DNA from 3 places in the Foliimonas ilicis genome. Region 3 is predicted to be linked to each of the others. Evidence: predicted binding sites of a transcription regulator. Region 3 holds the regulator's gene; each other region holds the start of a gene.
What was found. The regulator PhoB, encoded in region 3, activates phosphate uptake and scavenging genes when phosphate is short. The targets are predictions, from matches to a motif close to TGTCATNNANCTGTCAT.
Positions count from the first base shown of each region.

Region 1 (7,745 bases), on a different contig from region 3:
TGAATCCTTAGGTACGATGATCACCGACCAATAACCGGGCTCGCCGCCAACCGGCACGCTCTGGATGAAGACCTCGCCATCGGCGCGGTCAACGGCTTCCATGGCCGATTTGTTTCCGTACCAAGCCATCTGCACCTTGCCAAAGCGCATGCCCTCGACAATGCCTGCATAGTCGGAGGCGAAGAAAGGCTTCACTTCAAGGCCGGTTTTCTCAGCCATGTCTTCAAGCAACGGTTCCCAGGTGGTTTTGAGGTTTTGCTGGGACTCGGTCGAAATGATGCCAAAGTTGATGACGTCCTGCGCGAACGCGGCCGAGGATAACAGGCAGGCGAACGAAGCCGCCGCCATTCTTTTCAGTGTGGTGTTCATTTTAGACTCCGGTGGTTGGAAAGATCAGGCGGTCATGCGGACCGGCTGATGGCCATTCGAGCCTGCCATGAAGGCGGGCGTTACATGTTCTGCCGGCATGTCCGGCAGGACCAGTTCTTCCGAGGCGGCGCCGTAAAGCTCCGCAAGGAATGCGTTTGAGAGCGCTGTCGATGGCCCGTCATAGACGATGCGTCCATCACGCATGGCCACGGTGCGTTTGCAGTAGCGCCGCGCATACTCGACCTGATGAAGCGACACGAGCACGGTGATCTTGTCCTGGACGTTGATGTTTGCGAGGACATCCATCACCCGCCGTGCCGCGGAAGGATCGAGCGCCGAGATCGGTTCGTCGGCGATGAGAATTTCCGCCTCCTGAACGAGCGTGCGTGCGATCGCAGCGCGCTGCTGCTGACCCCCTGAAAGCGTAGATGAGCGCTGCGCGGCAACCTGCGGGATGCCCACGCGGGCAAGCGCCTTGCGCGCTTTTTCCTTCTCATCCTGCTTGAAAATACCGAGTGTGCCGCGCCAGCGCGGTACGCGACCCAGATTGCCGACCAGAACATTGGTCAGGACCGAGAGCCGGCCGATCAGATTGAACTGCTGGAAGATTACGGAGACGACACCGCGGCGAACGGTACGCGCCAGCCGTCCGCCGGACTGCGTTACTTGTCCGAGCACTTCGACACGGCTGGTGTTGCCTTCGCCTGTCTCCAGCCCGGCAAGATGACGAATAAGCGTACTCTTGCCCGAACCGGACGCACCGATAAGGGCGACCATCTCGCCGCGCTTGAGTTCGAGCGAGACATTGTGGAGAGCTCTGGTTTTCCCGTAGTGCTTCGAGAGATTGGAGACACTGATCGCAGTCATGTTTAATCCTCGTTTTGGCAATTTTAACGATGCCGGATTACCGGCAGACGATGGATTGGTGACAGTTCTGTGAAGATTGAGTGCCGGTTGGCATCAAGCGGCCTCGTGTGCGGAAAAGGCGGAAACATCGATGATGCGCGTGGCAACCGCTTCGCGTACCGGGACATCATGGAAGATGCCGAGGATGGCCGTGCCGTGCTGCAGCTTTTCGCGGATCATCGCCACGACGATGTCGCGATTGGCCGCATCCAGCGAGGCCGTCGGTTCATCGAGTAACAGGATCGGATGATCCGTGATGAAACCCCGCGCAATGTTGACGCGCTGCTTTTCGCCGCCGGAAAACGTCGCGGGTGGGAGGCCAAAAAGTGCGGCCGGTAAATTCAGCCGTTCCAGCAGCGATGCGGCCCGGCGGACGGCCACCTCGCGGTCAACACCGCGCGTGATGAGGGGTTCGGCAACGACGTCGAGTGCAGAGACGCGAGGTACGGCGCGCAGGAACTGGCTGACATAACCGATGCTGTTCCGACGCAGGTCGAGCACGAGCCGTGCACCCCCCGAAGCAAGATCGGTCATGTTTCCGGTCTCGCTATCGCGCACCAGAATTTCGCCTTCATCGACAGCGTAATTGCCGTAGACCATCCGCAGAATGGACGATTTGCCAGCGCCGGAAGGCCCGCCCAAGACGACGCATTCGCCGGGGTGAACGACGAACTCGACATTGGAGACGACGGGCAATCGAATGCCGTCTCGCAGATGCATGACGAAGGATTTGGCTACTTTGCTGACGGCGAGTAGCGGAGCGGTGTCGTTTAACATCCTCATGACTCCGGAATTGAGGCGACGAGAAGCTGGGTGTAGGGATGGCATGGATCGTCAAGCACGCGATCTGTCAGCCCCTGCTCGACGATGCGTCCGTTCTTCATCACGATCATGCGCTGCGACAGAAGCCGTGCGACCGCCAGATCATGCGTGACGATCACCACGGCCAGCCCGAGATCGGAGACAAGCATGCGCAGCAGATCGAGCACGCGGGCTTGCACGGAAACGTCGAGACCACCCGTCGGCTCGTCCATGAAGATCAGTCGCGGATGCGTGACCAGATTGCGGGCGATCTGAAGCCGCTGGCGCATGCCGCCCGAAAAGGTGACCGGCTTGTCATCGATGCGTATACCGGCGATCTCGACCCGCTCCAGCCAGTCGGATGCCGTTTGCCGGATTGAACCATAATGCCTCTGGCCGACCGCCATCAGGCGTTCACCGACATTGGCTCCCGCCGAGACATGCATTCGCAAACCGTCTGCAGGGTTTTGATGCACGAAACCCCAATCGGTGCGCATCAGGAAACGCCGTTCGGCTTCGCCCAGATCGGCGAGGTCCGGGAAACGCCCATCGCGCATCCGGTAGCGTATTTCGCCGGCGCTGCGATCGAGGCGGCTGGATATGCAATTGAGGAGTGTGGTCTTGCCGGAACCGGATTCGCCAACGATGGCAAGGACTTCTCCTGGCCAGACGTCCAGAGAAACTCCGGTGCAGCCTATGAATGCGCCGTATCGGCGTTCAAGATTGCGGACGGACATGATTGGTTCAGCGCTCATTCCGCCGCCTCCCGTTCGGACCGATTTCCACCGTCGAGCGGCATGCCGGACCCATGGTGGCCTTCCGACCGGCGCGTCTCGCAATTGTCCGTGTCGGAGCAGACGAACATTCGCCCGCCACGGTCATCGGTGACGACCTCGTCGAGATAGACGTCCTGAGCGTCGCACAATGCGCAATGAGCCTCGAAACGCTGCACCGAGAACGGGTGGTCCTCGAAGTCCAGGCTCACGACCTTGGTGAACGGCGGCAATGCATAGATGCGCTTTTCGCGGCCCGCTCCGAAAAGCTGAAGCGCCGGAGAGAGATGCATTTTCGGATTGTCGAATTTCGGGATGGGCGAGGGGTCCATCACATAGCGGCCCTCGATCTTGACCGGATAGGCGTAGGTCGTGGCGATATGACCGTGCTGGGCGATGTCTTCGTAAAGCTTGACGTGGATGAGCCCGTATTCCTCCAGCCCGTGCATGATGCGGGTTTCCGTTTCTCGCGGCTCGAGAAATCGCAAGGGTTCGGGTATCGGCACCTGGTAAACGATGATCTGACCGGCGTTCAGCGGCGTTTCCGGGATGCGATGCCGTGTCTGGACGATTGTTGCCTCGACGGTCCTTGTGGTCGTCGCGACATTCGCGACCTTGGCGAAAAAAGCGCGGATCGATACGGCGTTGGTGGTGTCATCGGCGCCTTGATCGATGACCTTCAGCACGTCGTCTGGACCGAGGATCGCAGCCGTCACCTGTACCCCGCCAGTGCCCCAACCATAGGGCATGGGCATCTCCCGGGACGCGAAGGGGACTTGATAACCGGGAATCGCTATCGCTTTTAAGATTGAGCGGCGGATCATTCGCTTGGTCTGCTCGTCGAGATAAGCGAAATTGTAAGCTGGAAGGGCGTGCGCGATGGTCATTCTGCGGCCTCGCTGATCGATGTTGCTGCTTCATCGGCTTGTGCGGTTTCGCCACGCAGACGGCGCAGGAGTTCCAGTTCAGCCTGGAAATCGACGTAGTGGGGAAGCTTCAGATGTTCGACGAAGCCTGTTGCCTGGACATTGTCGCAATGTTCGAGGACGAACTCCTCGTCCTGCGCTAGCGCCAGTCGCTGCTCGTCAAACTCGTCAGCCCGCAGCGCTCGATCGACCAGACTCATGGCCATGGCCTTGCGTTCGGATTGGCCGAAAACAAGGCCGTATCCACGGGTAAAGCGTGGCTCGCCGTCAGCCATTTCCTTGAATTGAGACACCATCTGACATTCGGTCACGCGGATGCTGCCGACCCGAACGGGAAAACCGAGTTCCGGCATGTCTATTTCGATATCGACCAGCCCAATGCGTATTTCACCGACAAAGGGGTGGGTGCGCCCGTAGCCGCGCTGCGTCGAATAGCCGAGCGCCAGCAGAAAACCTTCATCGCCGCGCGCCAGGGCCTGCAATCTGAGATCACGCGAGACGGGATAGCTCGTCGCCTCGCGGGTAAGGTCGGAAGGCTCGTCATCGCCCGACCCATCCGCCTCGATCAAACCTTCCGAGCCGAGCATATCCATAACGCGCGGGCAGCTTTCCTGCGCTATCGGCGACCGGCGAATTGGCTCATCCACCGGTTCGTCGCCCGCCATTGCGGGGTCGATCAGACGATGTGTGTAGTCGAATGTCGGGCCGAGCAATTGTCCGCCGGGAATATCCTTGAAAGTCGCCGAGACACGGCGCTCGATGCGCATGACGCCCGTGTCTATCGGCCGTGCGTGACCGAACCGGGTGAGCGTCGTGCGATAGGCGCGCATCAGAAAGATCGCTTCGATCAGGTCGCCACGTGCCTGACGTACCGCCATAGCCGCAAGCTCAGGATCGTAGAGCGAACCTTCCGCCATGACCCGGTCGACCGCCAGCGAGAGCTGACCGGCGATTTGAGAAAGTGAAAGCGCGGGCACGTCCCGCTCGCCGCGGCGGCGATCCGCCATCAGCCTGTGTGCGTTGGCAATCGCGGCCTCGCCACCCTTAACGGCAACATACATGGCTCAGACCTCCGTGATTTGCGTCGTGCGCGGCAGCGCAAGAAGTGCAGTGCCGCAATGCAGGATGAGGTCGAAGCCCAATGGAAACAGCGTTGCGTTTCGCGCCATCGCATCCCGGAAGCCGGCTGGCAGCCCGATGGGCGAGATCATCGCGCTTGTCTCGATGCCGGGACCGGTGAGCTTTAGGGGGCTACCCCCATGCAAGGCTTCGACCGGCAGAAGCAGCGTTGCAGAGCGATCGGGATAGGACGAGTTGCCGATCGAAAAATGTGACCAGTTCTCGATAGCGCTCGGCATCGCGAGAACAGCGAAAGCCGCCACACTGGGCGTACCAGCCTCAGGTGCACCGGTTTGAAAGCTGAGCCAGGCCTTGGCCGCGGCGCAGTCAGCATCCTCGAACCAGGCCGGCGTATCGTGATCGGCAAACGTGGCGAGGAACGCCGATGCGGCTGAAGAAAGGGGGGTGGGAGCGCGAGTTACATCACCAGCATCCACGATCCGCCCTGGATTCGCCATCGCCTCCATGACTTCACGAAAGACAGCTTGGGATCCGAAGACCGGATCGGCGAAACCGCCTTCGAACGCGGCATTGTCGTGCAGTTCGCCCATTAGTCTTCGCCTCGAACCAGAGTGAAGAAATCGACCCGCGTGGCTTCGGTCTCGGCGGCTTGTCGGGCCGCCTCATCATTTTGCGTTTCGAGCGCCGGGATCACGAACTCGCGCTCGATCCGGTCGGCCCAGTCAGCACGCTGGGCCAGTGCATCGAGATGGGCGATCATCTGTGCCTTTGACGTGTCGCGGCCCAGTATGACCGAATGGCCGACTTCTCCGCTGTCGATACGGACGCTTGCCCGGCTGACTGTGGCTTCGCCCAAATTGAACAATGCGCCGCCTCCGCCTGCCCGGCCACGCAACATGACCATGCCGATTTCCGGCCCGCGAACGGGTGACGGTGCTGGCATTTCGACTTCGAGGGCGGCGTAGCGTTCGTACAGCGCAGCCGCATCGCAAGCTGCCAGCACATCAAGTGTGCGTTTTCGGGCCAAATTCGCGGAAGACATTTTGTCTGAAACCTAATTTGTCTATTTGTATAGATAACTAATCCTATGTATGGTTTTACCCGACAGAGCATGACGGCTTCATGACAACCCACGCGACCCGGAGCGAAAAAATTGATCCTCATTGATGACGGAATTTCCCGGTGGCGCAGGGTCGCAGATGAAATCCGCTCCGCGATCACAAGCGGCACCGTAGAGACTGCATTGCCGCCGGAAACCGAGCTGGCGGCGCGATATGGCGTAAACCGTCATACCGTGCGCAGGGCCATAGCGTCCCTTGCGTCAGAAGGCATTTTACGTGCCGAAAGGGGACGCGGAACGTTCGTGAATGAAATTCCGCGGCGCATACAATATCCGGTGGGAGCCAGAACGCGCTTCTCCGAGAACATGCTGAAGCAGTCGATCGAGCCTTCCGGCAGGCTCATCCGGTCTGAGAGTGTGGCAGCGGATGCAGCAATTGCGTCCTTGCTGGAGTGCCGTGTCGGCGCGTCGCTGCACCGTCTCGAAAGCCTGTCCGTGGCGGACGGCGTGCCGATGTCGCGATCGACATCCTATTTCCCGGTAGAGCGGTTTCCCGGGATCGTCATCGCCTATGCCGAGACCGGCTCCATCACTGAAGCCTTGAAGCGCGAAGGCATTGCGGACTATCGGCGGCGCGAAACCCGGCTCACGGCAGAGCGGGTTTCAGCCAAGGATGCCGAGCTTCTGAATTGCGGCTCAGATGCGATCGTTCTGGTAAGCAAGGCAATCGACGTTGATCTCGACGAGCGGCCAATCCAGGTGATCCGGACGAAGTTCCTGGCCGACCGCATGGAACTCGTCATGCAGCATAAGAGTGATCCAGCCAAAGGGGACGATGCGGCTTAGTGTTGAGTAAAGCCTATTGGCTGCCGCGTTTGCGGCAGCCTGCCGTCGTCGACCTTCATCAGGCAGATGCCAGATGGCCCATGGTTGGGTCGGGAATGACTACGATTGCGCCCCCGTCCCGAACATTGTCGTGAAGATGGATCACGTCCTGATTGAGCAGTCGAATGCAGCCCGACGATACGGACTTCCCAATGGACCATTCCTGCGTGGTTCCATGCAATCTGTAGAGCGTATCCCTTCCATTCTGGTGGATGTAGAGCGCGCGGGAACCGAGGGCATTGTCCAAGCCGGGCGGCCAGCCGCCATTCGCGATGCTGTAGGGCTCAAGCTCGGGTTGACGCGCAACCATCGTATCCGGCGGGTTCCATCGCGGCCATTCGCGCTTATACGCAACGACGGCTCTTCCCGACCAAGCAAACCCGTCTCTTCCAACGCCGATGCCATATCGCGTTGCCCGGCCGCCGGGCAGAACGTGATACAGATATTTATTAGGCGTATCGACGATCAGCGTGCCCGGTCGTTCATCGGATGAATAATCGACTTCCGTGCGCCAGAATTTCTGATCGATTTGCGAAACATTGACCTCAGGGATCGGAAAACGCTCCTGCGGCATGGCAAAATACATCGGCGGCGTTTCGGCAACCGGTGCAGCTTTCGGTGTGGGAGGGGGAGGAGGGGCTTGGGTGGTTGAACAGCCTGCCAGGACAATGGCGGATGACCCGACGAGAAAGGCGCGTCGGCTAACTTTGCTTGTCTGGCCCGATGGCCTATTTTGAGAACTCACGCTGCTGGGCATTACTCTACTCGTTCGTTGCGATGACGACCAAGGAGTTTCCCAACCTTAAGCCCGCCTTAAGGAGGCCGATATTTTCCATCACTCGGACGACGGGAGAAGTCGATGCGAATTCTTGTGGTGGAAGACGATGAGATGCTGAAGGATGGTCTGCAGGTCGGGCTTTCCCTCAACGGCTTTACCGTGGATTG
Region 1 covers NZ_JBDUUH010000010.1:105,864-113,608, reverse strand. The annotation lists gene phnD (phosphonate ABC transporter substrate-binding protein) at 1-369, opposite strand, end outside; gene phnC (phosphonate ABC transporter ATP-binding protein) at 394-1,236, opposite strand; gene phnL (phosphonate C-P lyase system protein PhnL) at 1,330-2,052, opposite strand; gene phnK (phosphonate C-P lyase system protein PhnK) at 2,055-2,831, opposite strand; gene ABFT80_RS20135 (alpha-D-ribose 1-methylphosphonate 5-phosphate C-P-lyase PhnJ) at 2,828-3,736, opposite strand; gene ABFT80_RS20130 (carbon-phosphorus lyase complex subunit PhnI) at 3,733-4,836, opposite strand; gene phnH (phosphonate C-P lyase system protein PhnH) at 4,840-5,445, opposite strand; gene phnG (phosphonate C-P lyase system protein PhnG) at 5,445-5,897, opposite strand; gene phnF (phosphonate metabolism transcriptional regulator PhnF) at 6,009-6,761, shown strand; gene ABFT80_RS20110 (L,D-transpeptidase) at 6,820-7,557, opposite strand; gene ABFT80_RS20105 (response regulator transcription factor) at 7,660-7,745, shown strand, end outside.
Region 1: a site for PhoB is predicted at 5,967-5,983, ahead of phnF (phosphonate metabolism transcriptional regulator PhnF). Genes of this name have one in related genera too.

Region 2 (7,745 bases), on a different contig from region 3:
CCGGCTTTCCCGACGCGAGGAGCGCCAAGCACGTTGTTCACATAGTCGCGCGGCAGATGCAGTCCCTGAGCCGTCGCCTCCATGTAGCGCATCACTGGTCCCGCCTGCACGGTCAGCAGCGCGCAGAGGAACAGAAGCGTCGCAACGGGTATCACTTCGATGATCAAAACACGCGGCACAGTGCCTTCAAGGGACGCCCAGAACGTCCTTATGCCCACGCGGGTCATAGCGATCAGCGCCGAAAGCCCTGAAAGGATGATAAGTGCGACCAAAGCCCATATTACGGGATGGATCTGCGCCGGTTCGCCCAGCCCATCAGGGTTGAACATGGCTGCCAGCAGGGCAAATTTGCCGATAAAACCGGAAAGCGGCGGCAGTCCGGCAAGCAGGATACCGCATGCCGCAAAACATATGCCGAGTACGGCAAGCGTGCCGGGAATGGCCGTTCCGACCTCTTCCTCGACATCATCGTCGTCCGCATCGCCATAGGCTTCCATCGTCACTGCAAGAACGTTTGCAGCTGCGTCCTGCCCGCGTTCGACAAGCTCGATCAGCAGGAAGAAGGCGCTGATCGTCAGCGTCGAGCTGACGAGATAGAACAGTGCGCCGCCCGTGACACCGGTATTGCCGATGCCGACAGCCGCAAGCAGCGTTCCGGACGAAACAAGCACGCTATAGCCCGCAAGCCGGCCCATTGCCTGCGATGCCAGCACGCCGATCAGCCCGAATGTTATGGTCGCCATACCGCCATACAGCAGCCAGTCTCCGCCGAAGCCTGACGATGCGCCCGCCCCTGCCCCGAAAAGCAGCAGCGAAAGCCGCAGGATAATGTAGACACCGACCTTGCTCATGATCGCCATGATCGCGGCAACAGGCGCTACAGCCGCCGTATAGGTCGTCGGCAGCCAGAAGCTCAGCGGCCACATGCCCGCCTTCACAAGGAACGCCGTGCCGAGAATGGCCGCGCCAGCCTGCAACAGCATACGGTCTTCCGCCGCAACGGACGGTATCCGTACCGCCAGATCGGCCATGTTGAGCGTGCCGGTCACACCGTAGATCAGGGCAACGCCGATCAGGAACAGCGAGGAGGCGGCCAGATTGATCGCGATATAGTGCAGGCCCGCCTTCACGCGAACCGGCCCAGAACCGTGCAGCACAAGTCCATATGACGCCGCCAGCATCACTTCGAAAAACACGAAGAGATTGAACAGATCGCCAGTCAGGAACGCACCGTTCAGCCCCATCAAAAGAAGCTGGAACAGCGTATGGAAGTGCGGTCCCGCCTTGTGCCAGCGCGCCAGCGAGAAGACCAGCGCGGACAAGCCCAGTATGCTGGTCAGCACCAGCATCATGGTCGACAGCCGGTCGGCCACCAGCACGATGCCGAAGGGTGCGGGCCAGTTGCCAAGCTGATAGACCCCGGTCGATGCCGTGCCGTCCAGTGTCGGCTGGTCGGCGTAATTCAGCAGGATAAGCGCCACGACAAGCACGCTGACTGCCGAAATCAGGCTGATTATGGTTTTCAGGCCGCGACGGCGCTCGTCGAACAGCAGCAGAAGCGCGCCCGCGACAAGCGGAATGAAGACCGGCGCGACGATCAGGTGACTTGACCAGGAGCCCATCAATTGCGCTCCCTTCCGTCAACATGGTCGGTGCCGGTCATGCCCCTGGATGCCAGAAGAACGACCAGAAACAGCGCCGTCATCGCAAAACCGATTACGATTGCAGTCAGTACCAGCGCTTGCGGCACCGGATCGGTGAATTGCGCCGGATCGACCCTGCCCGAAGCGACCACCGGCGGCGCATTCATGCGCAGCCGTCCCATGCCGAAGATGAACAGATTGACCGCGTAGGAGATCAGCGAAAGGCCGATAATGACCTGATAGGTGCGTGGCCGCAGCAGCAGCCATACGCCGGAACCGACCATCACACCGATTGCGATTGCGAGGACGAGTTCCATTACGCCTCCTCCATCGCTGCGGTCGCGGCCGCTTTTTCGGCGCGCACCCTACGGATCGATTGGTGGGCAAGAGCGATCAACATCAGCACGGTGGCGCCCACGACCAGCGAAAACACGCCAAGATCGAACAGGATGGCGCTGGCCGTCGGTACTTTTCCGATAAATGGAACCTCCGTGTACTGGAAATAGGACGTCAGGAACGGATAGCCAAATATCCACGATCCGGCGCCTGTAAAGGCTGCAAACAGCAATCCGAGGCCGATCCAGCGCAGCGGAAGAATGCGCAGGCGGTCTTCCACCCATAGCGTTCCAGCACCCAGATATTGCAGGATAAAGCCGATCGCCATGGCGACACCGGCAGCAAACCCGCCGCCCGGCAGATCATGGCCGCGCATGAAGAGATACACCGCCATCATGATGATTACCGGGAACAGCCACTGCATGATCACAGATGGCACGAACAGGTAATCGCTGACAGTCGCGCCCTTTTCGCGATCAGGCTGCGCCTCGTCGAATGCGTTCTGGATGCGCTGCTGTTCGGGCCGTTCGATGCTGTCCTGAGCCGGGCGGAAACGGCGAAGCAGCGCAAAGACCGTCAGCGCGACAATGGCAAGTACGGCGATTTCGCCCATCGTATCGAAGCCGCGGAAATCGACCAGAATGACGTTCACGACATTCGTGCCGCCGCCCTCGCTATAGGCGCGTTCGAGGAAATAGCTGCCAATTGAATCGTGAATCTGACGCGTCATCACCGCATAGGCCATCATCGCCATGCCGGTTCCGGCTGCGATTGCGATGAGCAGGTCGCGATAACGCCGCATCCGCGCGCTGAACGTGACGATGTCGCCGCTTTCATCCTGAAAGCGCTTCGGCAGCCAGCGCAGGCCAAGCAGGATCAGAACAGTCGTCACGATCTCGACCAGAAGCTGCGTCAGCGCCAGATCGGGCGCCGATAGCCAGATGAAGGTGATGCAGGTCACAAGCCCTGCCCCGCCAAGCAGCACGAGCGCTGCCAGCCGGTGATATTTCGCCTGATAGGCTGCTCCCACCGCGCACACGATGCCAACCAGCCAAAGCACCGCAAACACCGGATCGAGGCCGTCGAAGCTGATCCGGCCGAGATTCAGTCCCAGCGTGTAGAGCGGATAGGCTGCGGCAACGATCGCCAAGGCCACCAGCACGCGAAGCTGCGGCTGCAGGCGGCGCGTGCCGAGATAGGATTCGACCGCCCTCGCCCACTTCCACGAAACAGTCACCAGAACGCGTTCGAAAATACGCTGGCCTTTCAACAGCCGGAAGATCGGCGGGCCTTCTTCGCAGGTCGCCAGATAATTGCGCAGCAGCGCATAGAGGATGATGCCGCAGACAAGCGCGATCAGGCTCATCACCAGCGGCACGTTGAAGCCATGCCAGATCGAAAGGCTGTATTGCGGGGTCGCCTCGCCCAGCACCGCAAGCACGCCCGAATGCAGATACGGACCCATTGTCAGGCCAGGCACGATGCCGACGACAAGGCAGATCAGCACCAGAAGCTCGATCGGTCGGCGCATCCAGACCGGCGGCTCGTGCGGCACACGCGGCAGATCGGTCGGTGCAGGTCCGAAGAACACGCAATGGATAAAGCGCAGCGAATAAGCGACGCTGAACGTGCTGGCGATGGTCGCGACGTAAGGCAGCGCGCGGTCGAGCCAGGAATCCAGATGCGTTTCGACGGCTTCGGCGAAGAACATTTCCTTCGACAGGAAGCCATTGAGCAGCGGCACGCCAGCCATCGCCGCACTCGCCACCATGGCGAGCGTGGCCGTTATCGGCATGTATTTTATCAGCCCGCTGAGCTTGCGCATGTCGCGCGTGCCGGTTTCATGGTCGATGATGCCGGCAGCCATGAACAGCGACGCCTTGAACGTCGCGTGATTGACCATGTGGAAGATCGCGGCGACCAGCGCCAGCGGGCTGCCAAGGCTCAACAGAACCGTAATCAGGCCGAGATGGCTGATCGTCGAATAGGCGAGAAGGCCTTTCAGATCCTGCTGGAAGATCGCGAAATAGGCGCCGAGCAGCATGGTGCTCATGCCCGCCGCACCCAAAATCCAGAACCATTCCTCGGTTCCGGCCAGAACCGGCCAGAACCGCGCCATCAGGAACACGCCGGCCTTTACCATGGTCGCCGAGTGCAGATAGGCCGAAACCGGCGTCGGTGCCGCCATCGCGTTGGGCAGCCAGAAGTGGAACGGAAACTGCGCGCTTTTGGTCATCGCGCCGAGCAGGATCAGAACCAGTGCCGGCACATAAAGCTCATGCGTGCGGATCTGGTTTCCCGCCGCCAGCACGTCGTCCATATCGTAGCTGCCGACGATATGACCGATGATCAGGAAGCCTGCCAGCATCGCCAGACCGCCAATGCCAGTGATCGTCAGCGCCATACGCGCACCGTCGCGCGCATTGGCATTGTGATACCAGTAGCCGATCAACAGGAAGGAGAAGATCGAGGTCAGTTCCCAGAAGATCGCGAGCAGGATCAGATTGCCCGAAACCACCATGCCCAGCATCGCGCCCATAAAGGCGAGGAAGAAGGAAAAGAACCTGGGAACCGGATCTTCCGCCGACATATAGTAGCGCGCGTAAAGCACGACCAGAAATCCGATGCCGGTGATCAGCATCACGAACAGCCAGGCAAAACCGTCGAGCCGCAGCGTGAAATTCAGGCCGAGCGACGGCACCCAGGGTATGTCGGCGCGCAGAACGCCGCCATCGGCAACGATCGGATAAAGCCACGCGGCTATCAGGAACACGGTCAGGGAAACGGCACCCGCGAGCCAGGCTTCGGTGTTTCGGGCGTTCGAAGGAAAGAGCGCAGCGATGACGCTGCCCACAAAGGGGAGGACGACAATGAAAGTGAGTAATGCGTCGCCCGTCATCGTGTGTCTGGGTTCCTTCTTGAAAATAAAGCCGAATTTTAGGTCTGTTGCCTTATCTCACCCATTATGGTTGACTTGTCCATACCCAAGCAAGGATTTTGAGCGGTGAATCTGGTTCCAGAGCAATGTCGCGCAGCAAGAAGCCTGCTGAACTGGTCGCAAGAGCAGCTCGCAGCGCTGGCAGGGGTATCGCGCAGCACGATCAAGGATTTCGAATGCCGCCGGCACACGCTGCATCAGGCAACGGAAAAGCTGCTTATCAAAGCCTTGGAAAAAGGCGGCGTGCGGCTGCTTGGCCATGATGGCGAGGGTCCGGGCGTCCGCCTGATTTCAGGCTTACCACCGCAACCGCAATAGGCCCCTCGCCTTCTAAAAATCCAATGCGGGCGGCGCATCGTCGCATCAGTGCATTGGATCGCTCGAAGCTCATTAATTCGGGCCTTTATTGGACCTGGCAATTCCGTCTTTGCCAGAATCGTTCGCCACTATGCGAAAGCCTTCCATCGAGTTTCCTGCATGGCGCTGCTTTGTGTCGTCTCGATTGAACGTGCTTAAGGGTTTCACGTGAGTCGCTGAATGGGCCGCATTCGCACACGCGGCGATCTCCGAAATGATCTCTTCGACCCATACAGCGACGCGCTCACAGCATGTGGGTATTTGCTGCAGGCCAAGATCGAACGCGGCTATCTCGAGCGCGTTGACAGCTGTCAACTTGGAGCGCGATCCGAAAAGCGGGAACTAGTTCGGAGAAGACCATGCTCCAATAAGGCCAGCGGCGGTTGTTATCCCTCTGTCATGAACCGCCGATAGGAGCAGGCTCCGGCGCGAACGAGAACCGCGCCCCTCACCTGATCTGAACCTCAAGAGGATTTTCATGCGCAAATTGATTCTGGCGACCGCAGGCGTGATGCTTGCAACCACCGCTGCGATGGCCGAATTCGTAAACCCCTTCGCCTACCCCCAACCGGCAGAAGGCACCGACTTCTACACCGTCATCGAAATTCCGCAGGGCAGCTTCACCAAATATGAAATCGATGCTGACAATGGTCACGTCTTCGTCGATCGCTATCAGTCGATGCCCGTCGTCTATCCCGCAAATTACGGCTCGATCACAAGCTCGCATGCAGGCGATGGCGATCCGCTCGACGCACTGGTCTACACGCGTGAGCCGATCGTTCCGGGCGCGATGATCAAAGTGCGCGCGATCGGTGTGCTGAAAATGATCGATGGCGGCGAGACCGACGACAAGATCGTCGCGGTCCCCGCGTCCGACATCGACCCGACCTATGACGACATCAAGTCGATCAACGATCTGCCTTCGATCGAGCGCGAACGCCTCGAGGCTTTCTTCCGCGTTTACAAGCAGCTTCCGGAAGGCCGCAAAAAAGTCGAACTCGGCGGCTTCGATGATGTCGATGTCGCGAACGAAACCGTTCAGGCAGCCCTGAACGCCTATCGCGGTCGCAATCAGTAATCCTCCCAAGGACGCGACTGCCGGAAACGCCCATCTGCATTTGCAGGTAGGCGTTTTTTATTGCCAGGACTTCGGCCGCCCCCGGCAACCCTGACGCGCAGGCGCTTGACACGACTCACGCGCTGCCGCACCTTTCCAAATACGGATTTTTTCGTTAACGAGCGCGTCCTGCGTAACCGTAACTTTGCCGCGTAATTTTCGCTTTGCAACGTAAAAAACTGCAAAATCGTAAGCGGCTATGCGTTTTGGCCGAATCGAAGCATTATAGAGGGTGAGCATGCGATTCTATCGCCTGCCGGGGAGATATATCAGGTGCCGGAGCGGGTTAAAGTGACTGAAGAAGAACAGGCGGTAGCGCTGTCGACCGACCGCGCTATTGCGCGCGACGCCGAGCTGTTATCCGCACAATTGCAAGCGATGCGTGAGCGTCTTTTCCAGCCCGCATCGCGCAAGGCACTGCGCAAATTTACCAGCGGCGAAGCTGCCAAGCTCGTCGGCGTGTCCGATGGCTATCTGCGTCAATTGTCGATCGCAGGCGAGGGGCCTCAGCCGGAAACGGGTGCGGGCGGACGCCGCTATTATTCGCTGCAGGAAATAAACGAACTCAGGCGGCATCTGGCCGAGCAGGGCGGCGCGAAATCGCGCCTCTATCTGCCGTGGCGTGACGCCGAGCGCGGCGAGCACATGCAAGTTATCGCCGTCACCAATTTCAAGGGCGGTTCGGGCAAGACAACGACAAGCACGCATCTGGCCCAGCATCTGGCGCTTTCGGGCTTTCGGGTGCTGGCCGTGGATCTCGATCCGCAGGCTTCGATGTCGGCACTCTTCGGCTATCAGCCGGAACTCGACCTCGACGGTAATGACACGCTCTATGGCGCGATCCGTTACGATGATGAGCGTCGCCCGCTCTCCGATATCATCCGCAAGACCTATTTCGATGGGCTTGATCTCATTCCCGGCAATCTCGAGCTTCAGGAGTTCGAGCACACGACGCCGCAAATGCTTGCCGACCGTCAGGGCGGCAAGGGAACGACCGACAATGCGCTTTTCTTTGCGCGCGTTCAGGCTGTGCTGGCGACGGTGGAAGATCGATACGACGTCGTCGTCATGGATTGCCCGCCGCAGCTTGGCTTCCTCACCCTCTCGGCCCTCTGTGCGGCGACTTCCGTGCTGGTGACTGTCCATCCGCAGATGCTCGACGTAGCGTCGATGAGCCAGTTCCTGTTCATGACCGCAGACCTCCTTTCGGTGGTGCGCGAGGCAGGCGGAGAACTGAACTTCGACTTCATGCGCTATCTAGTCACCCGCTACGAGCCCAATGACGGTCCGCAGACGCAGATCGTCGGCTTTTTGCGCTCCCTGTTCGGGGAAAGAGTGCTGACGGCGCCGTTGG
Region 2 covers NZ_JBDUUH010000017.1:61,481-69,225, forward strand. The annotation lists gene ABFT80_RS26220 (monovalent cation/H+ antiporter subunit D) at 1-1,622, opposite strand, end outside; gene ABFT80_RS26225 (Na+/H+ antiporter subunit C) at 1,622-1,960, opposite strand; gene ABFT80_RS26230 (monovalent cation/H+ antiporter subunit A) at 1,960-4,878, opposite strand; gene ABFT80_RS26235 (helix-turn-helix domain-containing protein) at 4,984-5,235, shown strand; gene ABFT80_RS26240 (inorganic diphosphatase) at 5,753-6,352, shown strand; gene repA (plasmid partitioning protein RepA) at 6,683-7,745, shown strand, end outside.
Region 2: a site for PhoB is predicted at 5,659-5,675, ahead of ABFT80_RS26240 (inorganic diphosphatase). Genes of this name have one in related genera too.

Region 3 (7,745 bases):
ACCAGCAGCGCGCCGACCATGCCGAGCATGCGGGTGTCGATTTCCGTCGCCTTCAGAAACCTTGCGACCGGTCCAAGCTCGGACGATCTTGCTCCGTCCGGCATTCCGCTCGATGCCACTTCACTCATGAAGTCCTCCCGACAGTACGGCTTGTTCCGTTACTGTGAACATGGACCGGAACCGAACGCCATGTTTGGCTACTTCGGGACAGGTCATACGATAGTTTGAACCATGATCAGGCTTCGTACCAGCCCGATCTAGACCCCAAGAAAAACGCCGCGGCTTCTTGGCCGCGGCGTTTCGCTAAATGGTCAAATTATTTGCAGGCCGGAACCGAACCGGCAGCAACGCCCTGACAGACAACGTCCTTCGAGACCCAGCCTGCGTCGATGATGACGTCAAGATTGTCCTTCGTGATCGGAACAGGCTTCAGGAACACCGAGGTCATCTCGACCTTGTTCGGACCGCCATCGAACTTCACTGCGTTCGGAATCTTGTCCATCTCAGTTCCGTCAGCAAGCTGCGAAGCGATTTCGGCAGCCGTCTTTCCAAGCTCACGCGAGTCTTTCCAGATCGACACGGTCTGCGTGCCAAGCGCGATGCGGTTCAGCGCAGCATGGTCGGCATCCTGCCCGGAAACCGGAACGGAACCGGCAAGGCCCTGTGCGTCGAGTGCAGCAATTGCACCGCCTGCGGTACCGTCATTGGCCGCAACGACTGCATCGACCTTGTTGTCGTTTGCGGTCAGGAACTGCTCCATGTTCTTCTGCGCGTTAGCCGGCAGCCAGCCATCGGTGTAGGCTTCGCCGACATTCTTGATCTTGCCGGAATCGATCGCTTCTTTCAGCACTTCCATCGCGCCCGCAAACAGGAAGTCTGCGTTCGGATCGGCACCCGAGCCTTTGATGAAGACATAATTGCCTTCCGGCTTCACGTCGAACACGCCCTGCGCCTGCATGCGGCCGACTTCCTTGTTGTCGAACGTCAGGTAGAAAGCGTCCTTGTTTTCGATCAGGCGGTCATAGCCGACGACCGGAATGCCTTCGGCGACGGCTTTTTCGACAGCCGGTCCGATTGCGCTGGAATCCTGCGCAAGGATGATGAGCGCGTTTGCGCCCTGGCTGATCAGGCTTTCAACATCGGTGAGCTGCTTTGCGGCAGACGACTGCGCATCGGCCGAAATATACTTGTCGCCCGCAGCTTCGAGAGCTGCCTTGATGGCGGCTTCATCGGTCTTCCAGCGCTCTTCCTGGAAATTGGACCAGGAGACGCCGATGATCTTGTCTTTCGCCTGTGCCGCGACCGAAAGCGATAGCGACATGGCAACGCCCGCCAGAATGGCGGTGGTAAACTTATTCATGATTTCCTCCCAAGCGCCGGAAAGCGCGACTACGATTATAAAGCGTCAGAGCAGCTTTTTTTCGAGCTCCGAAATAAATAGTGGCGCAAGCCGTGACTTCTGTCAATATCCGCCTGTACGCCGTAAACGGGCCCTCACGAACAAGAGGCCCGCGACGGGTGCGGGAGGAGTTAAGCCACATGCCGGCTGGAATAAGACATGATGATTTGCGACGCCGGAACAGGGCGATGGTCATCGCTGAAGTGCGCCGCTCGGGACAGCCATCTCGAACCTCCATAGCGAACGCCACGGGCCTCAGCCATTCCACCATATCCGCCATCTCGTCCGACCTTATGGGTGAGGGAATTCTTGTGGAGACGGCCTCGGCAGAAACAGCAAAATCAAGGCGCGGAAGGCCTCAGGTGGGATTGGGTCTTAATCCGAAGGCCGCCGCCACGGTCACGATCGTCCTGTCCCTCAATCATCTGGTAGGTGCTCTGATCGACTATTCCGGGGTCATGGTCGCCGAAGAAAGCTGCAAGCTGCCGACGCTCGAACTCTCTCAGGAAGAGCTGATTGAGGCATGTATCGCGATGGTCGAGCGTCTAGTCAAAAAGAACAATACGCAACGTAAGATCCTGCGCCTGATGATCGCCGTGCAGGGCATCACTGATTCGCATTCGCGCAAGATGCTCTGGTCGCCGATCACCAGCCACACAGATCTGGAACTGGCCGATCTGCTCGAAAAACGGTTCGGAATTCCCTCGACCGTCGAAAACGACTGCAACATGATCACAGTGGCGCTGCGTTGGCGCGATCCGGATCGCTACAAGAACGATTTCATCGCCATCCTGCTGTCGCACGGCATCGGCATGGGACTGATGCTCAAAGGTGAATTGTTCACCGGCACGCATTCATCCGGCGCCGAATTCGGCCATATGAACCATCTGCCGCATGGCGCGCTTTGCCGGTGCGGACGGCGCGGCTGCGTCGAGGCCTATGCCGGAAATTATGCGATCTGGCGCAATGCCCACGGTTTGGCCGAAGATGTAGCCCCACTGGTCGACATAGACGACGCCGACATGCTGGAACTTGCAGAAAGCGCCCGGAATCATCCCGGCCGCGTGCGCGACGCGTTTCATACCGCAGGCGAGGCAATTGGCTATGGTTTGGGAAGCATGTTCGCGCTGATTGACCCTGCCCCGGTCGCCGTTGTCGGCATAGGGGCCGCGGCTTTCGATCTGATCGAACCATCACTACGCGACGCGATAGCCAACACCGCAGGCGGACAGCACAACAAGGCAATCAGCTTCGCCGCGATCCCGGACGAGTTCTCGCTCATCCGCGAGGGCAGCGCCATGCATGCGCTGACCCATATCGACAGCGCGATCTTCGCGCCGGGCAACGGTACGAAGACCTAGAGCCCTTTTGATAATTCGCCCTGCCGAGGCATATAGTGTGGTTTTCGAGAACCGGAGCGGAGCGTACATTTGGTACGTGAGCACCGGAAGCGCAGAAAACTGCGCTAGATGTCCGGCAGGGTAGAATTTGCAAAAGGGCTCTTAAAGCTGGTCTTCCTGGATCGCGTAACCCGCGCCGCGTATCGTGCGGATAACGTCCGGCATACGGCCTGTGTTCACCGCCTTGCGCAGACGACCGACATGCACATCGACCGTTCTTTCGTCGATGTAAATCGTTTCGCCCCAGACATTGTCGAGCAACTGGCTGCGCGAGAACACGCGGCCCGGATGCCGCATCATGAATTCCAGCAGCCGGAATTCCGTCGGCCCGAGCTTGATCTCGCTTTTCTTGCGATAGACGCGATGCGCTTCGCGGTCGAGCATGATGTCGCCGACCTTGAGAATGCTCGAAAGCACTTCCGGCTTTGCCCGGCGCAGAAGCGCCTTCACGCGTGCCATGAATTCAGGCGTCGAGAACGGCTTGACGAGATAATCGTCGGCGCCCGTCGCAAGCCCCCTCACCCGGTCGCTTTCTTCGCCGCGCGCCGTCAGCATAATGATCGGCAACCTTTGCGTTTCAGGACGCATGCGCAGCCTGCGGCAAAGCTCGATGCCCGAAATCGCCGGGATCATCCAGTCGAGCACCAGCAGATCGGGAACGTTTTCCTGCAGCCTGATCTCGGCCTCGTCGCCGCGCGCGACGACCTCGACCTGATAGCCTTCGGATTCGAGATTGTAGCGAAGAAGAACGCCAAGGGGTTCTTCGTCTTCAACCACCATGACTTTTGGTGCGATCATCGCATTTCACCCGTCATTCTACTCGGCAAGAACCGTCATCGTGGTTTCATCGAGTTTAGGTCTGTTCGGTGGCAATTGCTCGCCCGTCATCACGAAATAAGCATTTTCGGCAATGTTGGTCACATGGTCGCCGATGCGCTCGAGGTTCTTCGCGCAGAACAGAAGATGCGTGCACGCCGTTATGTTGCGCGGATCTTCCATCATATAGGTCAGCAATTCGCGGAAGATCGCCGTGTATTTGACGTCAATCTTCTCGTCTTCGGCGCGAAGCGTGCGCAATGCATCCGGTTCGCGCGCGACATATTTGTCGATGACCAGCTTCACCTGATCCAGAACCAGCGCGGCCATGGAATCGATGCTGTGCGACAGGCTCTTCGGCGCCGCCGTCTGGCCGACCGCGCTGACGCGCTTTGCGATGTTCTTCGCGAGATCGCCGATGCGCTCCAGATCGCCGGCCATGCGGATCGCGCCGACGACAGCGCGAAGATCCTGCGCCATTGGCTGGCGCTTGGCGATAAGCGTTATCGCACGGTCATCGAGTTCGCGCTGTTTCGCATCCATGATCGCATCTTCGGAAACGACGCGCTGGCCGAGTGCGGAATCCGATGAAAGCAGCGCACGAATGGCGTCCGCGACCATCGAACCGGCATTGTCGCCCATTTCACGAATAAGGCGGTCGATCTGCTCAAGTTCTTCGTCAAAGGAGGTGACGGTATGTTCGCCCATGATCTGTCCTCGTATCCCAACCGTCAGCCGAAGCGGCCGGTGATGTAATCCTGCGTGCGCTTGTCGTCCGGGTTGGTGAACATCTTTTCGGTCGCACCCTCCTCGACCAGATAGCCGAGATGGAACATCGCCGTGCGCTGCGAAACGCGGGCTGCCTGCTGCATGGAGTGCGTGACGATGACGATCGTGTAGTTCTGGCGAAGTTCGTCGATCAACTCCTCGACGCGCGCAGTCGCAATCGGGTCGAGCGCCGAGCACGGCTCGTCCATCAGGATCACTTCCGGTGAAACGGCAATTGCGCGCGCAATGCAAAGGCGCTGCTGCTGGCCGCCCGAAAGCCCAGTACCTGGTTCCTGAAGCCGATCCTTCACCTCGTTGAACAGACCGGCCTTCTGCAGGCTGCTTTCAACGATCTTGTCCATCTCGGTTTTGTTCTTGGCCAGACCGTGAATGCGCGGTCCGTAAGCGACATTCTCATAGATCGACTTAGGAAACGGATTAGGCTTCTGGAACACCATGCCGACACGGGCGCGCAGTTCGACGACGTCGATCTTCTGCGTGTAGATGTCCTCGCCGTCCAGCGTGATCTTGCCTTCGACGCGGCAGCTTTCGATCGTGTCGTTCATGCGGTTGAGGCAGCGCAGGAAGGTGGACTTGCCGCAGCCGGACGGGCCGATAAGCGCCGTAACCTGCTTTTCGCGCACGTTCAGATCGACATCGAACAGAGCCTGTTTTTGACCATAGAAGACGCGAACCTTTTCGCCCTTCATTTTCAGTTGTTCGTTCGTCTCTGTCATTCGCTTACCCAGAACTGCTTCTTCTACTGCTTGTTCGGTCATTATGTTCATAATCCGTGCTCCTACCAGCGCCGTTCGAAACGGCGGCGAAGTATGATTGCAGTGATGTTCATTGCCGCGAGGAAAAGCAGCAGGATGATGATGGCTCCCGAGGTGCGCTCCACGAAGGCGCGCTCGGCCTCATTGGCCCACATGAATATCTGCACCGGAAGCGCTGTCGCCGGATCGAATGGCGTTGATGGGAAGTTGGCAACGAAGGCCACCATGCCGATCAACAGCAGCGGCGCGGTTTCGCCGAGCGCCTGTGCAAGGCCGATGATCGTGCCGGTCAGGATACCAGGTGCGGCCAAAGGCAGAACGTGATGAAACACCATCTGCATTTTCGATGCACCGACGCCAAGTGCGGCAGCACGGATCGACGGCGGCACGGCCTTGAGAGCGGAGCGCGTCGCGATGATAATCGTCGGCAGCGTCATAAGCGTCAGCACCAGACCGCCGACGATGGACGCGGATCGCGGTAGCCCGGCAAAATTTATGAAGACCGCCAATCCCAAAAGACCGAAGACGATGGAAGGCACGGCCGCGAGATTGTTGATGTTCACTTCGATCAGATCGGTGAAGCGGTTCTTCGGCGCGAATTCTTCCAGATAGATGGAAGCGGCAACGCCGATCGGCAGCGCCAGCACCAGCACGATAGCCATCATGTAGAGCGAACCGATGATCGCAACACCCATGCCGGACGTTTCCGGGCGGCTCGATGCGCCGAAGGTGAAGATACCCGTATTGAACTTCTCTACCATCGAACCGTCAGAGGTAAGCTGGTTCATCCAGGTCACCTGCTGGTCCTTGACCTTGCGGCGCGCTTCGTCGACGCGCAGATCGATCTGCCCCTTATGGGCGGAATCGACGTCGGCATTGGCCAGCACCCAGACATTCTGCGTCGTACTTATGATGGACGGGTCTTCGACCACCATGTCGCGAAGCTGCGTGCGAACCCCTTGCGAGATCATGCCGCCGAGCAGACGCGACTCCGCGCGGCTTGCGCCATCGAGATTGACGCCAAGCTTGGTCGCAAGCGCATCGCGGGCCAAAGTTGAATAATTCGCCATCTGCAGCACGGACGGATCGGTCGCACGTTCGTTCTTCGGATCGATCGTTTCCGCATTAAAGGTGATCGGAAGGCTGATCGACGTCTGCCAGAAAGCCGTGTGACCATCGCGCACGACGGTATAGAGCAGCGCCAGCAGGAAAAAGATGCCGAGCGCGATTGCGACGATGCCGTAGATCTTGAAGCGGCGCTCTGCAGCGTAGCGCTTCTTGATCCCGATATCCCGCCGCGGACGGGCAGCCGTGGTGCCGACGTCTTGGGTGGTGAGGTCGGTCATTCGTACTGCTCCCGGTATTTGCGGACGATGTAGAGTGCGAAGATGTTCATCGCGAGTGTGATGACGAAAAGCGTGATGCCGAGCGCGAAGGCGACGAGCGTCTGCGGCGAGGTGAATTCGAGGTCGCCCGTCAACTGGTTGACGATCTTGACCGTGATGGTGGTCATCGCGTCGCCGGGATTGATGCTGAGATTGGCGGCGACACCCGCCGCAAGCACCACGATCATCGTTTCACCGATAGCGCGCGATCCGGTCAGAAGGAGTGCGCCGACAATACCCGGAAGTGCTGCCGGAAGGATAACCCGCTTCATCGTTTCGGAGCGCGTTGCACCAAGACCCAGCGAGCCGTCATTCATGGCGCGCGGAACCGCGGTGATGATGTCGTCCGACAGCGAAGACACGAACGGGATCAGCATGATGCCCATGACAAGGCCCGCCGTCAGCACGCTCTGCGCGAGGATGAAGGGTTGCCCGCCATAAAGTGCTGCGCTCAGATCACGCAGGAACGGACCGACCGTAACCAGCGCGAAGAAACCGTAGACGATGGTCGGGATACCGGCCAGAAGTTCAAGCACCGGCTTGACGATACCGCGTACTCGTCGCGAAGCGTATTCGGCCATGTAGATTGCTGCGAAAAGGCCGATCGGCACGGCAAACAGCATCGCCACAAGCGCGATATAGAGCGTGCCTGCGAGAAGCGGAATGAGGCCGAACTGTCCCGCCGCGCCGCCCGAACCGGCTGCTGCAAAACGCGGATCCCACACCGTTCCGAAGAAGAAGGTCATCGGCGATACGGAATTGAAGAAAGAAATCGTCTGGAAAAGCATCGAAAGCACGATGCCAACCGTGGTCAGGATCGCGATGGTCGATGCCGCAAGCAAAGCCCACAATATGACACGCTCGACATTGTTGCGCGCGCGTGCCCGCAAAGCGATGCGGGAAAGGCCGTAGACGGCACCAGCCGCAGAAAGCAGAATTGCAATGATCGCCGCATACCGCGCCGACCCATCGGTCATCGCGTTATATTCCTTGGCGGCGGGGATCATATAATCCTCGCCATTGGCGGCAATCGCGACACCCTTGGAGCCGAGAACGCTGCGCAACTGCTCAAAGCCCTGATCGGCCTCGGCCAGTTCGGTGTTGTTCAAACGCCTAAGCCCGCCACCGATGCTCTTGATCATCCCGACGACAAGCGTCTGGTTGCTTTCCGGCATGGATTGAACGGTCTCAGGCAATCCGG
Region 3 covers NZ_JBDUUH010000001.1:751,350-759,094, reverse strand. The annotation lists gene ABFT80_RS03760 (sugar ABC transporter permease) at 1-128, opposite strand, end outside; gene xylF (D-xylose ABC transporter substrate-binding protein) at 317-1,360, opposite strand; gene ABFT80_RS03750 (ROK family protein) at 1,540-2,760, shown strand; gene phoB (phosphate regulon transcriptional regulator PhoB) at 2,902-3,597, opposite strand; gene phoU (phosphate signaling complex protein PhoU) at 3,616-4,323, opposite strand; gene pstB (phosphate ABC transporter ATP-binding protein PstB) at 4,347-5,171, opposite strand; gene pstA (phosphate ABC transporter permease PstA) at 5,183-6,505, opposite strand; gene pstC (phosphate ABC transporter permease subunit PstC) at 6,502-7,745, opposite strand, start outside.